2 regions of the Microbacterium sp. USHLN272 genome follow, and region 1 is predicted to be linked to the other one. Evidence: riboswitches for the same ligand, from Rfam matches in the RefSeq annotation. Region 1 holds a riboswitch; the other holds the start of a gene.
What was found. A riboswitch is a leader RNA that binds a small molecule or an ion and turns the genes downstream of it on or off. The one in region 1 is predicted to bind thiamine pyrophosphate.
Positions count from the first base shown of each region.

Region 2: another riboswitch for thiamine pyrophosphate. It lies ahead of thiM (hydroxyethylthiazole kinase); the one in region 1 lies ahead of WFJ97_RS12005 (ECF transporter S component).

Region 1 covers NZ_JBBCRA010000001.1:2,488,540-2,491,939, reverse strand. The annotation lists gene WFJ97_RS12010 (ABC transporter ATP-binding protein) at 1-569, opposite strand, end outside; gene WFJ97_RS12005 (ECF transporter S component) at 569-1,291, opposite strand; TPP riboswitch at 1,282-1,393, opposite strand; gene WFJ97_RS12000 (D-alanyl-D-alanine carboxypeptidase family protein) at 1,477-3,093, shown strand.
Region 2 covers NZ_JBBCRA010000002.1:14,383-17,782, reverse strand. The annotation lists gene WFJ97_RS13385 (AAA family ATPase) at 1-677, opposite strand, end outside; gene WFJ97_RS13380 (NAD-dependent epimerase/dehydratase family protein) at 762-1,763, shown strand; TPP riboswitch at 1,771-1,864, shown strand; gene thiM (hydroxyethylthiazole kinase) at 1,855-2,703, shown strand; gene WFJ97_RS13370 (bifunctional hydroxymethylpyrimidine kinase/phosphomethylpyrimidine kinase) at 2,700-3,400, shown strand, end outside.

The sequences.
Region 1 (3,400 bases):
CGCTCGACCGCGTCGCGCACCTCGACCACGCCCGCGGGATCGAGGTTGGCCGTCGGCTCGTCGAGCAGCACGAGCCCCGGCCGCATCGCGAGGATGCCGGCGAGCGCGAGGCGCTGCTTCTGCCCGCCCGACAGCGCCTTGGTCGGGCGATCGAGCGGCACATCGAGGCCGACCGCGTCGAGCGCCTGCGTCACGCGCGGCCAGATCTCGGCGCGCGGGATGCCGAGGTTCTCGCACCCGAAGGCGACGTCGTCACCCACCCGGGCGAGAATCACCTGCGAGTCGGGATCCTGGAGCACGAGCCCCGTGCGCCCGCGCGTGGACGCTGCGGGGATGCCGTCGACGAGGAGCGAGCCCTGGGCTTCGCCCTCCTCGTCGCCGCCGAGCACCCCGGCGAGTCCCTGCAGCAGCGTCGACTTGCCGGCACCGGATGCGCCGAGCACCAGCACGCGCTCCCCCGGCTCGATCCGGAACGAGACGTCCTGCAGCGCCCAGGCCAGACGGCTGGCATGACGCCAGCCCCACGCGGTCGCCTCGACCGTCGCGGGGCCGGCCTGATCGATCGTCATCAGACGCGGACGCGCGCCTCACGGCCCGAGCCGAAGCGATCGAGCGCTCCCGTGGCCGCGATGCCGCGCGCCAGCACCCACGACAGGGCCCCGGCGATCACCGCGCCCGACACGACCGTGCTGATCAGATAGATCACCGTGAACTCGGTGCCCGACCCCGCGTACCAGAGGATGAGGTTGTTGATGCCGCCGGCGAGGGCCGCCCCCGCTCCGGCGAGGATCGCGACCGGCAGCGACCAGCGGCGGTAGAAGAACAGCAGGAAGATCAGTTCGGCTCCCAGGCCCTGCACGAGCCCGGCCTCGAGCGTCAGGAACCCGCCCCACTGGTTGCCGATCAGGGCCGACACGACCGCGGCGAGCAGCTCGACGTAGATCGCCGCGCCCGCCTTGCGGATGATGAGGCCGCCGAGCACACCGGCGAACAGCCACGGTCCGTCGAGCAGCCCCTGCAGGCCCGGGAGCAGCGGCTCGAGGAGCGCCTTCGGGCCGAGGTAGCCGACGTTCCACGCGAGGAAGATCAGCCCGGCGGCGACGCCGAGCACGCTGGCGACCACGATGTCGACGACGCGCCAACGCCAGATCGTGGCGGGTGCGCTCTTCGCGGATGCCGGCTTCGCGGCGGATGCCGGGTTGGATCCGGATGCCGGGTTGGATCCGGATGCCGGGTTGGGTGCCGTTTCGCCGGTGTCCTTCGCGGCGGATTCGGGCGTGGACGTACTCATCTGAACTCCTCCCTGCGCTGGCATGACCCAGATCAGGTTCGACGGTCGAAGCGCGGTTCGCTCCCTCTCAGCCCGGCTCGCCGGACTCCCGTGGTTGTGCTGACCAGCATACCCGCGCGCCGACACCCGCGCCCGCCCGTGACGCATCGCCGCAGATCAGCCCGGGGATTGGGTACCGTAATCGAGTGACCGCCGCTCATCCCACCGACGCCGCCACCGCCGCCGTGCCCGATTCCGGCGCGGCTGCGACCGACGCCCCGGGCGAACTCGAGCCGCCTGCGACGGCATCCGTGCCCGCCGTGGCGGACCCTGACGAGGCGAAGGCTGCCGGCGTCGAGGAGGCTGGTCCCGAAGGTGCTGATGTCGAGGCTGCCGGTACCGAGAGTGCCGGTGCCGAGGCATCCGATACTCCGGAGGCGAACGAGAGCGAGACTCCCGAGGCCGCGTGGGCAGATGAGAAGCGCCCGGCCACCGCTCTGACCTGGATCGACACCGCTGCCGTCGCGGCGGGTTCCGCGGCGCGCACCTACGACGAGCCGTACGTCGAGGATCCCGCCGTCGCGATCATGCGCGGCGCCCGACTGCGCCCGGCGATCGCGAGCGCCCGCGTGCTCGTGCCGATCGGCATGGTTCTCGGTCTCGTCGGCGCATACGCCGGCACGACCATCCTCTGGCCGCTGCACGAGGTCGCCCCGACCGTTCATTCTGTCGAGTTCACCACCGTCGCCGCTCCCCCGGCCGCCGTGGCGTGGCCCGGCGTCGGCAGTGCAGCCGTCGGCGTGGGTGGCATCGGCTCGACGGCATCCTCGGTGGATCCGGCGAGCATCGCGAGCATCACCAAGGTGGTCAGTTCGCTCATGGTGCTCGACCGGATGCCCCTGGCCCTCGGCGAGCAGGGTCCCGAGTTCTCGTTCACCCGTGCCGACAGCCAGTCGTACTGGTCGTATCGGATGTCGGATCAGTCGTCGCTCGATGTGCCGGTCGGCGGAGTGCTCACCGAGTACCAGATGCTGCAGGGCACGCTGCTCGGGTCGGCGAACAACTACATCGACCGCCTCGCGCGGGAGATCTGGGGGTCGAACAGCGAGTTCGCGGCCGCCGCGGAGATCTGGCTGAGCGAGCGCGGCCTCAGCGATATCACGGTCGTCACACCGTCGGGCTTCGACATCGGCAACGTCGCGACACCCGACGCCCTGGTGCGCCTGGGCGAGCTCGCGATGAAGAACCCGGTGTTCGCGGAGATCGTCGGCACCCCTGCCGTCGAACTGCCCGGCGCGGGCCTCGTGACCAACACCAACGGCATGCTGGCCGACCCCGGTGTCGTCGGCATCAAGACCGGCACGCTGGTCGGGTGGAACCTGCTCACGGCGAAGAACGTGACCGTGGGCGACAGCACCGTGCAGCTCTACGCGGCGGTGCTGAATCAGGACGACGATGCCCAGCGGCTCGCGGCCACGCGCTCGCTGTTCGCCGAGGTCGAAGCGGCGCTCCTCGCCCAGGAACCCGCGGTTCCGGCCGGCACGGTCGTCGGTCAGGTGCGCACCGAGTGGGGCGCGGAGGTCGACATCGTGACGGATGCCGACACCGACGTGCTGCTCTGGAACGGTGCCGCGGCGACGACCTCGACGAACTTCTCGCTCGGGGATGCGCGGGAGGACGGCGACGCCGTGGGCTCGCTGAGCACGGCCGGCCCGATCGACGCGACCACGACGGAACTCGTGCTCGACGACGACGTCAAGGGCCCCAGCATCTGGTGGCGCCTCACGCATCCGATGAACCTGTTCGGCCTCGACTCGGAGTAGCCGGGTCTCCTGACTCCGTGAGGGGTCACAACACGCCGTGATCGTGCCCGCACGTGAGGCGTGTCGTGACCCCTCACGTTCAGATTGCCTCCTCGCACGCCTGTCGCCCTCTGCCGCCCGCTCATCCGCAGGGAAGAACGACACGTGCAGGGAGAATCCCGCCGAATCTCCCTAGATGTCTTTTCTCCCTGCACGTGGTTCCACGCCATCACGCCTGCACGGACGGATCACGTCCGCACGGCGAGACCCCCGGGATCGCCGTGCAGACGTGCGCGCTCCGTGCAGATGAGCGGGATCGGACGCATGC
Region 2 (3,400 bases), on a different contig from region 1:
ACGGCGGCGAGGTCGGAGCCGTCGTCGCTCAGCCAGCGCGTGCGGGTTCCGACCTGCGGCTGTCGCGCGGGGGCGGACGCGTCGGTGCGGAAGTGGTCGTAGAAGCGCCAGCTGGCGATCCGGGAGCGCAAGGATGCCGTCTCCCACCGCGCGGTGCCGTCGACGAGGTCGAGCAGCACGCTCTGCCCCGGTCCCATCGGCTGATCCACCGACTCCCAACCGTCGTCGCCCCGCACCCGCACCCCGCCGCGCTGACGATCGACGAACAGCGTTCCCGGCCGCGCGAACGGGCCGCTGAACAACTGTTCGCGTTTGATCTCCGGGTCGCGCGTGAAGAGGCTGCGCGCGTCGGTCTGCGGCAGGCCCAGGTCGATGAGGTACCCGACCTCGTCGGCGGCGATGCCGAGGCGCACCGAGATCGGTCGGGTACGCCGTGTGCCCTGGGCTCCCTCACCCTGCGGCGTCTCGGGGCCCGCCCACAGCACGCTGTCGAGGCCTCCCTCCCGTGCGACGGCGGCGACCGCGCGGCCGTGGCCGGTCGCTGCGAGCAGGCGCAACGCGCGGTAGAGGTTCGACTTGCCCGTGCCGTTCGCCCCCGTGATCACGGTGAGCGGATCGAGCGGCACGACGACGTCGACGAGCGAGCGGTAGCCGGAAACGGCGAGGGTCGTGAGCATGGCCCCATCGTGTCAGGCGCATCCGACACTCTGCTCTGAGCGGATGCGCTTCCGTCGGCGCGCCGATCCTGGTGTGCTGGTGTCATGACGAAGGCTCTGATCCTCGGCGGCACCGGATGGCTGTCGAGCCGGATCGCCCGCCGCCTCCTCGACGAGGGCGCCGCCGTGACCTGCCTCGCGCGGGGGACCCGCCCGGTGCCGCCGGGGGCGACGCTCGTGGTCGGGGACCGGACCGGCGCCGATCCGTACGCGGCGCTCGACGGCGAATGGGACCTCGTGGTCGACGTCTCGTCCTCGGCGCTCCAGGTCGCCCGGGCCGTCGACGAGCTCGGAGACCGCGCCGCCCGCTGGACCTTCGTGTCGTCCGTCTCGGTGTACGCCGACGACGAGACGGTGGGCGCCGACGACGAGACGGTGGGCGCCGACGAGAGCGCGCCGCGGCATCCGTCCTCCCGCGCGGAGGATGCCGACTACGGTGCGCAGAAGGCGGCGGCGGAGGATGCCGTCGCCGCACTGGGCGATCGGGCGCTGATCGTGCGACCCGGTCTGATCGTGGGCGAGGGCGACCCGAGCGACCGCTTCGGGTACTGGGCGGCGGCGTTCGCGCGGGCGGGGGAGCGACCGGTGCTGGTGCCGCCCCTGGCCGGCCGGACCGCGCAGGTCGTCGACGTCGACGACCTCGCCGCGTACGTCGCCTCCTCGCGAGCCGTCGGCGCGGTGAACGCGGTCGGCGACAGCATCCCGCTCGCCGACATGCTCGAGATCGTGCGCGGTGCCGCCGGACACACCGGCGGCGTGCGCGAGGCGAGCGAGGAGTGGTTGCGCGCGCGCAGCGTGGAGTACTGGATGGGCGTGCGCTCGTTGCCGCTCTGGTTGCCGGCCGACATGACCGGATTCATGACCCGTCGCAACGAGAGGTTCCTCGCGACGGGAGGCGCGCTGAGCCCGCTCGACGCGACGGCCGCACGGGTCGTGGCCGACGAGCTCGTGCGCGGTGTGGATCGTCCGCGCCGCGCCGGGCTCAGCCGCGCGGAAGAGGCGGATCTCCTCGCCGAGCTCGGCGGCCGATCACGGTCGCTTCGCTAGACTCTGGGCGAGTGACACGGGGTGCCGCATCCGCGGCTGAGATCACACCCGTCGAACCTGATCTAGTTCGTACTAGCGAAGGGATGTCGCAATGAGCGATCTTCTGCGTCCATCGTCCGCCCCCTCGACCGCGCAGTCCGCGGCCGAACTGCTCGAAGCGCTGCGCACGGCTGCGCCGTTGACCCACTGCATCACCAACGCGGTCGTCACCGGATTCACCGCCAACGTGCTGCTCGCGGTCGGAGCCGCGCCGGCGATGGTCGACATCGTGGGCGAGGCGGGGATGTTCGCGGGTGCGGCCTCCGGGCTGCTCGTGAACCTCGGCACCCCGACCCCGGAACAGCGCGCGGCGAGCCTCGAGGCGGTCGACGCGGCGACCCTCGCCGGCACTCCCTGGGTGCTCGATCCTGTCGCGATCGGTGTGCTCCCGGTGCGCACCTCCCTGGCGGGCGAGCTCGCCGAGCGTCGGCCGACGGCCATCCGCGGCAACGCGTCGGAGATCCTCGCGCTGGCGGGCATGAGCACGGGCGGACGCGGGGTCGATGCCACCGACGGCACCGAAGCCGCGCTCGACGCGGCCCGACACCTCGCTCGTCGCCATGGCAGCATCGTCGCCGTCTCGGGCCCCGTCGATCTGCTGACCGACGGCGAGCGGGTTCTCCGGCTGTCGAACGGTGACGCGCTCCTGACGCGCGTGACCGGAGGAGGATGCGCACTCGGCGCGGTGATGGCGGCGTTCCTCGGCACCGCCAGGGCGACCGGTACCGGAGCGCTGGATGCCGTCGCCGGGGGTTCTCTCGTCTACACGATCGCCGCGGAGGATGCGGCGGCGTCGGCGTCGGGGCCGGGCAGCTTCGCCGTCGCCCTGCTGGACGCGCTCGCCGCCGTCGAGCCGGCAGAGGTCATCGCTCGCGCGCACGTCGAGGAGGGAGCGCGGTGATCGCGGATCTCTCCCTGTACCTCGTGACGGACGCCGCCCTGTGCGGTGCACGCGGCGTCGTCGAGACCGTGCGGGAGGCGGTCGACGGTGGCGTGCGTATCGTCCAGCTCCGCGAGAAGGATGCCGAGCACTCCGACGTGGTCGCTCGCCTGGTCGAGCTGTCGCGCGTGATCGATGGGCGAGCGCTCCTCGTGGTGAACGACCGGCTGGAGGCGGCTCTCGATGCACGCGCGCAGGGCGCCCGAGTCGACGGGGTGCATCTCGGTCAGGGCGACGAGTCGGTGCTCCACGCGCGTGCGGTGCTGGGACCCGACGCGCTGATCGGGCTCACGGCGAACAGCGCGGCCCATCTCGCTGCGGTCCACGCATTGCCCGAGGGCACGGTCGACTACCTCGGGGTGGGAGTCATCCGCCCGACGGCGACCAAGCCCGACCACCCGCCGGCTCTCGGGATCGAGGGGTTCCGGGCGTTCGTCCGGGCCACCGCCCTTCCCTGCGTCGCGATCGGTGGCGTCGGCATCGACGACACCGAGGATCTGCAGTCCGCCAGCGCCGCTGGGCTCGCCGTCGTCTCCGCGCTCTGCGCCTCGCCGGATCCGCGTGCCGCGGCCTCCGAGTTCCGCGCGCGGTGGCGGCGGGGCGCGGTGCCACGGGTGCTGAGTATCGCCGGCAGCGATCCCTCCGGCGGTGCGGGGAT